3 regions of the Luteibacter sp. 621 genome follow, and region 3 is predicted to be linked to each of the others. Evidence: predicted binding sites of a transcription regulator. Region 3 holds the regulator's gene; each other region holds the start of a gene.
What was found. The regulator FliA, encoded in region 3, starts transcription of late flagellar genes. The targets are predictions, from matches to a motif close to TAAAGTTTNNCNNNCNNNGGCCGATAA.

Region 1 (3,277 bases), on a different contig from region 3:
ACCTGGGTGTGTTCAAGTACACCGGCTACATCACCGATGACCTCACGGTCAGTGCCATGTGGGGCAAGCTGCGTTCGACGTACTTCTCGCAGATCCCGGGCTACGACCCGACCCTGCCTTACATCTCCGGTCGCGACCAGCAGAACCCGGCCTATGGCACCAACGTTGGCAACGCGCAGACGGTTGCAACCTTCACTGATCCGCGCCACACCTCGCGGAACACGAACCTGCGCTTCGATGTCACCTACCACATCGGTGATCACCTGATCACCGCCGGCATCGATAACCAGACCGTGCGTGACCTGAACGATGGTGACACCACCTCTGGTCCGGGCTACGAGTGGATCTACTCGCATGTGGATCCGGCGACGCCGCTCCTCGATAACGGCACGGCTTTCGTCGGCGCACCTGGCGATTATCCGAACGGTGGCGAAGGCTACATCGTCAACCACGAAATCTACCGTACCGCCGCATCGGTCAAGGTAACGCAGCGCGCGCAGTACATCGAAGATGCGTGGCAGGTGAACGACCGCTGGCTGGTGAAGATCGGCCTGCGCAACGATCAGTTCACTAACTACAACCCGGATGGCGTGGCCTACCTTAAGCTCACCAGCCCGCAGTGGGCTCCGCGACTGGGCGCCACGTGGGATGTGAACGGCGACTCGTCGATGAAGGTGTTCGCGAACGTGGGCCGTTACTACCTCGCGCTGCCTGCCAGCGTGGCGCTGCGTTCGGCCGGTTCGTCGCTGTACACGAACCAGTACTACACCTATACCGGCATCGATTCGCTGGGCGTGCCGACCGGCCTGACCGAGATCACCGCCTCGACGGGCGGCCCGGTATCGAGCAACGCCGAGTACGGCCAGCCGCGCGATCCCAAGACCGCTGCATCGAGCAACCTCAAGTCCGAGTTCCAGGATGAAGCGATCCTTGGCTTCCAGACGGAGCTGACCCCGGAGTGGGTGGCCGGTGCCAAGGTGACCTGGCGCAAGCTGCGCAACGCGATCGATGACGTGGCCGACGCCGATACGATCTACAACAAGGCCGTTTCGCTCGGCTACGACGTGGATCCGGCCAACGTGCAGGGCGGTTACCTGTTCAACCCGGGCCGTTCGAACACGTTCAAGATTTCCGACGGCAACGGCGGCTACTTTGACGTACCGGTGACCAACGCGGACTTCGGCTTCCAGAAGCTCAAGCGCAAGTACTACGGCGTCGACCTCTCGCTCGAGCATCCGTTCGATGGCAAGTGGCAGGCGAAGGCCATCTATACGTTCAGCCGCAGCTACGGCAACTCCGAAGGCCAGGTGAAGTCGGATATCGGCCAGGATGACATCTCGGCGACGCAGGACTGGGACTTCGCCTCCCTGATGAGCTACGCCAATGGTGCACAGTCCAACGATCAGAAACACGTGCTTAAGCTGTACGGCTCGTACCAGATCACACCTGAGTTCCTGGTGGGTGCGGTAATCAGCGTGGCATCCGGCAAGCCGCGGACCTGCCTCGGCTACTACGGTGAGGGTGAGACATCGCCTGCGTACCCCGGCCCGTACTACCACTGGTGCGGCGGCGAGCCGTCGCCCCCGGGTACGTACCGCTACCCGTGGCAGAAGAACGTCAGCCTGAACGCCGAGTACCGTCCGGCCTTCGCCGACCACAAGCTCGCGTTCAACGTCATGGTCTACAACGTCTTTAACCAGACCGTCGTGACCACGGCTTACCCCTACTACGGCAGCTCGGCGGCACCGCTGTCGCGTTACGACAGCGCGCTGTACCGCACCACGCCGCGTTACGTCCGCTTCGGCCTGACCTACGATTTCTAAGGTCATGTGCTGACGCAAGGAAAGGCAGCCAGGGATGGCTGCCGATCCGCAAGTCCGGGAGGAAGTGTGGGGCACCAGAACCCTGCCACTGCCGGCGGCGAACACGAACACCGAATTCGCTGAATCTCCCCATGACCCGCGTCCCGAACGCGGGTTTTTTTATGCGCCCGAAACAAGCGCTGTCACATATCAGAAATAATTGATTTAGAAAGAGTTTCTAAAGTAATAAGCAGGGTTGCCGTTAACGGAACAGTTCCCCGGCCATCCCGCCATGCCCAACAGCCAGCCACCTCCCAGCCGTGAACCGTCACCGATCGAGCAAGTGCTCTCGGGGGCTGCGCTGTCGGCTGTGTTCCAGCCGGTGATTCGCGTGGACGATGGCGAGGTCGTGGCCTATGAAGGGTTGATACGTTGCGCCGCGCCGCAGCTGGATTTATCCCCGACCGATCTGCTCGACCTGGCGCGGGCGCGTGGCCGGCTTGGGGAATTCGAACTCGTGGCCGCGCATTGCGTCGCTGAGCGATTCGTGGCGCTCGGCCTGCCGGGGCGCCTGCTGGTAAACCTGAGCGCGCAGGCGGTGATGCACGAAGGGCTGGGCGCCGATGACGTGATTGCTGCGCTGTCGGTGCCGGGTCTTGATCTCGGCCGGGTCACGATCGAGCTGACCGAGCGCGATATCGTGGAGAACGCGGCAAGGCTTGCCCATGCGTTGGGCTTCCTGCGAGCACGCGGCGTGCGGATCGCGCTGGATGATTTCGGTAACGGCCACTCGAACTTCGAGATGTGGAACGAAATCCACCCGGAGGTGGTGAAGATCGACCGCTACCTGATCAACGGCCTGGCCAGCAGCGCGGAACGCCTCGCAATCGTGCGCGCCCTATGCTCGGTGGCCGAGACGCTCGGTGCCGATCTCGTCGGCGAGGGCGTGGAGGATGAAGCTGACCTGCACATGTTGCGCGAACTCGGCATCCCCTATGCGCAAGGCTTCCTCATCGCACGGCCAACCAGTGAGCCGGGCGGCGACATGCCGGCCCACCTGGCGGCGGCTTTCACGCGCACGCACGTCCCCGTGCCGCCACAACCCGTCGGTCCCGTGTCGGCACGGCCCTTTACGGCGGGGCATATGCTGGTCGAGGCACCCCCGGTCGCGCCGCGCCAAAGCAACGATGATGTGGCCGACATCTTCGTCGCACACCCGCGCTTGCACGCCGTCGCGGTGGTCGATGCGGGCGTGCCGGTAGGCATCATCAACCGCCGTACATTCACCGAACGCATGGCGCAGCCCTTCGCGCGCGAGTTGTACGGCCGCAAGCCGTGCACGAGCTTCATGCACGCCGAGCCGCTGGTGTGCCCGGAGGACATGCCGCTGCAGAGCATGGCCGACATCCTGCGCGGGGAAGACCAGCGTTACCTCAGCGATGGCTTTGTCATCACCTCCGCTGGCCTGTATCTCG
Region 2 (3,277 bases), on a different contig from region 3:
CGATCCGGAACACACCGGCAAGCACGAGGGCCCGGAGTCGGCCGCCGGCCATGAAGGCGATTTGCCGAAGATCACCGTGGGCGCCGATGGCACGGACACCACGGCGGTGACCGCGCCGCGCCTGAAGAGCCTGGCCACGCTGAAGGGCCATGCCCTGATGATCCACGCCGGTGGCGATAACTACGCCGACCAGCCGAAACCGCTGGGCGGTGGCGGGGATCGCATTGCGTGCGGTGTGGTGAAGTAAGCCTGGGCGATATCGCACATCGGATCGCGCGCAAGCGCGCTCCTACAGGGTTGCGTGTGTAGGAGCGTGCTTGCACGCGATGGGCGTTGCCGCAGCGTGGATCGCGCGAGCACGCTCCTAAAGGACGGCTGTTGTCGCAGCGCGCCACTGGCTTAGAACAGATCGATACTACCCAGTGCCACCGGCGCGCCCAGCTGGCCGCGTTCGGTCAGCGTTTCGAAACCCTGCACGCTGTTCCGGCCATTCTGTTTGGCGTAGTAAAGCGCCTTGTCGGCGCGATCGAGCACGATCTCGGGGTAGTCGTTCTCACTGATGCGCGCATAGCCAATGCTCACGGTGACGTGGCCGACCTGCGGAAACGCCCAGTTCGCCACGTGCTCACGGAACCGTTCCAGAGCACCGGCGGCCGCGGCCTCGTCTTCCGAGGCGATCAGCATCACGAATTCTTCGCCGCCGAACCGGAACAGCACGTCGTTCTGGCGGAAACACGCGCGCATCTGCTGGGCGAGCATCAGGATCACCTCGTCGCCATAGACATGGCCCCAGGTATCGTTGATCCGCTTGAAGTGGTCGATATCGAGGATGGCGAGGTAGATCTGCGCGACGTCGTCACAGGCCAGGCGGCGCTCTTCATCCTTGCGCAGCACGCGGGCGCGTTGGCGTTGCAGCTTCAGGAGGCGCTGCAGGCGCTGTTCGAAGCTGCGGCGGTTGTACAGGCCGGTGAGCTTGTCGCGCTCGCTCTCGTTGAGCAGGGCAATGTAGTTGGCGTAGATACGGGCAAAGCCCTCCACCATCACCCGCACGTTATCCAGCGTGTCGTCGGCTTCGAGCATGAGCGCACCAATGGCGACATGCTCGCGGATGATCGGCACCACCAGGCGGCAACGCCCCTCGTCGGTCACATCGGATATGACTTCCAGCGTTTCCATGGCGCACACGATCGTGTCCACCGGGTCGCCATCGCGCATGGGCTCCACGGCTTCCACCACGCAGCGGCCATCGTCGTTGCGCGTGCACACGGTGAGCGATTCCACCGGGTGTTGCAGGCTATCGCCCGCCTTGCATAGCGTGACGTTCTTCACCGCCACCAGCTCGGCCATGGATAGCACCAGGCTGTGATCCAGTGCATCGATATCGCGGTGATGGGTGAACTCGGCCACGGAGGCGAGCAGCCGGGATTCCGGCATGCCACCGGCGAGCGAATGCCAGGGCGCCGTCACAGCAGGCCCGTGCCCGCGACCCCATGGCCGCCGTTGAACGTAAGAAGTCGCACCGAACCCATCCTCCCCCGAGAAGGCCCCCTGTCAGGCCTGGTGATCGCGACGCACCGGGAAGCTGCCCACTTCCCCTTACTTACGTATAGCGACCGGCAAGCCAACAACTTTAATGCAATTTCTCACGAATGGGTGAGAACTGCGATGCAGGTCTCATAGGATGGCCTTCACATATCAGGAGAGCCCCTGTAGGAGCGCGCTGGCGCGCGATGGTTCTTGCCGCGAGCACCCATCGCGCGCAAGCGCGCTCCTACACGGTGGCCCTGGGCCACGTTGTGAGGATCCCGCGGTCGACGCCGACGCGGCGGCAGGAGCGGGTGGCGACGCCTTCGTTCAGCGCCGCACGGAACAGGGGCGCCATGCCGCGCAGGGTCGCGGCGGCCATGCGCCCCTTTAGCTGGTCGGCCGGGGTGCGGCGCAGCAGTTCGCTGGCCCACGCAGGCAACAGGTGCGCGCCCGCATGCAGGAACACATCGCGCGAGAGCCCGGCCAGGGGGACCGGTAGGTCCAGGTCGGCCAGTACCTCGAGCACCACGCGCGTGCGCTCGGTGTAGGCGAGGGTGGGGATGACATCGCGTACGTAGTCATCCATCGCGGCAACGGACCCGGGCACATCGCGTGCGCCCAGTGCTTCCGCAACCCGGCGGGTTTCATTGAAATAGGCGTCGGCCATCGCCCGGGGTACCGCCATCGGGCCGTACGTGCGGAACCCGGCCAGGAAGCTCGCCATTTCACTGACGTGCACCCAGGTGAGCAGGTCCGGGTCGTCGGCGGAGTAGGGCGCGCCAGCCTCATCGACGCCACGCACCTGCGCATGGATGCCACGCACGTGCGCGATCATCCGGTGGGCTTCCGCCGTGGGCGCGTAGGTGGTTCCACCCACGAACGCGGTGGTGCGGCGCAGTCGGCCGACGAGGTCGGTGCGGAAGTTCGAGTGATCCCACACGCCCGCCAGCGCGCGTGGGTGCAGGGTCTGCAGGTACAGCGCGCACAGCCCGCCGGCCAGCATGCCGCAGAAATCGTTATGGATGCGCCACGTGACCGAATCGGGGCCGAACAGGCCCGGGTCACCCGCCGGGTGCTCGTAATCGATCCCGCCCGAAGGCGGCTTGGGGAACGCGGTCATGACCCAGCGCCGGATCGGCGCGGTGGCAGGGCGTAGCAGGTGGCCGAGCATGCTTTAGTCCCCCGACCACCAGCCACGCCACTTAAAGAACAGCACGGGCAGCGCCATGCTGATGAGCATGACGCCGATCGCCATGGGGTAGCCCCAGTGCCAGTTGAGCTCGGGCATGTCCTTGAAGTTCATGCCCCAGATGCCAGCCAGGATCAGCGGCGGAATGGTGGCGACGGAGGTGACCGTCAGCACTTTCATCACGTGGTTCTGATCGGTGCTGATGAAGCCCAGGGTGGCATCGAGCAGGAATTGCAGCTTGTTGGTGAGCTGGTCGTCGAACTCATCCAGCGTGCGCAGGTCGTGGTCCACCACGCGCAGGCGCACTTCCACCGCATCGGCCATCCAGTCGGGCTTCTTCGCCCGTACGAACGAGACGATGCGCTGCACCCCAAGCATCGAGGAGCGGTTGCGCGCCTGCATGCCTTCCAGGCGGCCCACCTCCAACATGCAGTCGCGAAGCACGGGCGTACCCAGGCGCTCAGGAGTGAACACCCGGTCGGAAAGCTTCTTCAGTTCCGCGGAGACATCTTCCATGCGTTGCGCGCCGAGGTTCACGATCGCTTCGATCAACGTGGCCAG
Region 3 (3,277 bases):
AGTACCGTATTGGCGCTGGCGCCCAACTGGAACATTACGGCCGCCTGCTTGGCGTGCGCGTGTACAACGCGCACGACGCGCAGAGCCTGCGCAACGTACTGTTGCAACTGCGTGGCAAGCATACGGTGCTCATTGATACCGCGGGCCTTGCGGGCAACGATCCGAAGCTGCAGCAGCAGTTCGAGACGTTGCGCGCCATGGCCGATGTGCGCGTGTGCCTGGTGCTCGCCGCCAACGCTCAGGCCCAGGCGATCGACGGCGCCGTGCGCGCCTACGCCCCCCTGAAGCCACAAAGCGCCATCCTCACCAAGCTCGACGAGACGCCCCTGCTGGGTGGCGCGCTCTCGGCCCTTATCCGGCATAGCATGCCGCTGGACTACACCACGGATGGGCAGCGCGTGCCCGAGGACATCGCGTCCGCCGATGCGCGCAAACTGGTCTGCCTGGCAGCCCAGATGCTCAAGCAGCGCAACGACGAACCGGATGACGCCATACTTGCCGATCGTTTCGGCTTCGCATCCGCTCCGGCCCTGGCCTGATCGCAGAATCTGACGAACGTGACTACGGCAACCGCAACCGCAACTTCTTTCACGGCAGTGAACTCCTTCATGACCACACACGTCGACAACTCCCAGGCCGCCGGTCTTAACTGGCTCGCCGACCGCCGTCCCACGCGCAGCATCGCGATCGCGGGCGGCAAGGGCGGTGTTGGCAAGACCACGGTGGCCGTGAACCTTGGCATGGCCCTGGCCATGGGCGGCCGCGATGTGCTGCTTCTGGATGCCGACCTGGGCATGGCCAATATCGATGTGCTGCTGGGCCTGCAGCCCACGCGCCACCTGGGCCATATGCTCGAGGGTGCTTGTGCCATAGAGGATCTGGTGCTTGATGCGCCCCATGGCCTGAAGGTGATCCCAGCCACGTCGGGCACCCGCCGCATGGCCCAACTGCCGAACATCGAGCACGCCGCCGTCATCCGCGCCTTCGACGAATACCCGCTGGCGCCCGAATACCTCATCGTCGATACCGCAGCGGGCATTTCCGACAGCGTATCGATGTTCGCCGCCGCATCCGACGAGGTGGTGGTGGTCGTTTGCGACGAGCCGGCCTCGTTGACTGACGCCTATGCGCTGATCAAGGTCCTCTCGCGTGAGTTCGCGGTGAACCGCTTCCGCATCGTGGCCAACATGGTCCGCCATGCGCAGGAAGGGCGCCAGCTGTTCGAAAAGCTTTCCCGGGTGACCAACCGCTTCCTGGATGTGTCGCTCGATTTCATGGGCATGGTGCCGCACGACGAGTACCTGCGCCAGGCGATTCGCCGCCAGTCGGCGGTGGTCGACGCCTGGCCGAGCAGCCGTTCAGCGGTGGGATTCAAGAATTTGGCCAGGTCGGTCGATACATGGGGTGAACCCGAACCCCGTGGTCAGGGTCGCATCGGCTTTTTTGCCGGGCGCGAACACGTGGGGGGAGGGCTGCCGTTGTGAGTGTCGCGAGCGAATACCTTGAAATTACTAAGGTTCCGGCCGATCAACTGGTAAAAACGCACGCGCCGTTGGTGCGCCGGATCGCCTATCACCTGATGGGCCGCCTGCCGCCCAGCGTCGATGCAAACGACCTTATGCAGGCCGGCATGATCGGTTTGCTTGAGGCGGCAAGGAATTATTCGCCGACTCGCGCGGCCAGCTTCGAAACCTATGCGGGTATCCGCATACGTGGCGCCATGCTGGATGAACTGCGCAAGACGGATTGGACCCCGCGCTCTGTCCACAGGAAATTGCGCGAGGTGGCGGAAGTCACAAGGCAGATCGAAAACGAAACGGGCGGCGACGCCGATGATCTCGAGGTCATGAAGCGCCTCGGCATCGACGCCATGGAATACAACCAGATCCTGGCAGACGCGGCGAGTGCGCGGTTGCTGAGCCTTACGGCGCCGGAAGGCGACGAGGGTTCCGCCATCGATGTTGCCGACCCGGATGCCACGGGCCCGGATGGGTTGTTCGAGAAGGACGGCATGCGCCATGCGCTGGCCGAATCGATCGACGGCCTGCCCGAGCGCGAAAAGCTGGTGATGTCGCTGTACTACGATGACGAACTCAACCTGAAGGAAATCGGTGCGGTGTTGGGAGTTAGCGAATCGCGCGTGTGCCAGATCCATGGCCAGGCTTTGATTCGCCTCCGTGCACGCATGTCGGGTTGGAAAGACAAACACTAAGAAATACGCGGCTGTAAGGCGGAGAGCGCTTTGGACAAGAACATGAAAATCCTCGTGGTGGACGATTTCTCCACCATGCGGCGAATCGTCCGTAACTTGCTGGTAGAGCTGGGTTTCACCAACACGCTCATCCAGGAGGCGGAAGATGGCAACGCGGCGCTGGCGCTCCTGCGCTCGCAGCCCATCGACCTGGTGGTCACCGACTGGAACATGCCGAACATGACCGGCATCGACCTGCTGCGTGCCATTCGCGCGGATGCCAGCCTGAAATCGCTGCCGGTGCTGATGGTCACCGCCGAGAACAATCGCGACCAGATCATCGCGGCCGCGCAGAGCGGCGTGAACGGTTACGTCGTGAAGCCGTTCACGGCCGTCACGCTGAAGGAAAAGCTCGACAAGATCTTCGAACGACTCGCCGCGGCCGCGGGCTAAGGGACTGACATGAATACGATGATTTCCGCTGGCCAGGATGTGGCACCCGAACTGCGTGAGCTGCTGGATGCCGACGACAGTGCGGCGTTCGAACAGGCGCTCGATCGCCTGATCCGCAGCCGTGAGCAACATCTGTTCCTGGCCCTGGGCCACCTCGCGCGCGACCTGCACGAATCCGCCCGTCGCCTCGCCTCGGATATTTCGAGCGATGGCGTGCCCGGCACCATGAGCGATGCGCGCAAGCACCTGCGCGATGTGCTCGAGATGAGCTCGCAGGCCGCCCACCGCACGCTCGATTTCAGCGAGAAGCTGCGCCCGCAGGCGCAGGCCCTCGCAAAACAGGCCGATGAGCTGCTGGTGCTCGACCAGGCCGATCCTGCCTTCACCGCCAACGCCACGTCGCTGGCGGTACGCGTCGGCGATTTCGCGCAGAACTGCGATATCGGCTTTGGCGAAATGGTGGAGGCGCAGTCCTGGCAGGATCTCTCCGGCCAGCGCGTGGCCCAGGTCGAATCGTTCATGGCCAAGGTCGAGAATTCCCTGGTGGAGCTGGTGCGCCTCACCGGTTCGCTGGCCGGCGCCAACGCGCCGGCGGCGGACAAGGTGAGCCAGGACGAAGTGGACCGCCTGCTC

Region 1: a site for FliA is predicted at 2,042-2,068, ahead of ABIE56_RS17535 (GGDEF domain-containing protein). Genes of this name have one in related genera too.
Region 2: a site for FliA is predicted at 1,607-1,633, ahead of ABIE56_RS02395 (GGDEF domain-containing protein). Genes of this name have one in related genera too.

Annotation. Positions count from the first base shown of each region.
Region 1 covers NZ_JBNDKI010000018.1:106,931-110,207, reverse strand. Annotated here, with positions in the region: gene ABIE56_RS17540 (TonB-dependent receptor plug domain-containing protein) at 1-1,823, shown strand, start outside; gene ABIE56_RS17535 (GGDEF domain-containing protein) at 2,095-3,277, shown strand, end outside.
Region 2 covers NZ_JBNDKI010000002.1:22,536-25,812, reverse strand. Annotated here, with positions in the region: gene sodC (superoxide dismutase [Cu-Zn] SodC) at 1-247, shown strand, start outside; gene ABIE56_RS02395 (GGDEF domain-containing protein) at 400-1,467, opposite strand; gene ABIE56_RS02390 (oxygenase MpaB family protein) at 1,772-2,698, opposite strand; gene ABIE56_RS02385 (CorA family divalent cation transporter) at 2,702-3,277, opposite strand, start outside.
Region 3 covers NZ_JBNDKI010000024.1:21,959-25,235, forward strand. Annotated here, with positions in the region: gene flhF (flagellar biosynthesis protein FlhF) at 1-539, shown strand, start outside; gene ABIE56_RS19880 (MinD/ParA family protein) at 609-1,484, shown strand; gene ABIE56_RS19885 (RNA polymerase sigma factor FliA) at 1,481-2,212, shown strand; gene cheY (chemotaxis response regulator CheY) at 2,243-2,644, shown strand; gene ABIE56_RS19895 (protein phosphatase CheZ) at 2,654-3,277, shown strand, end outside.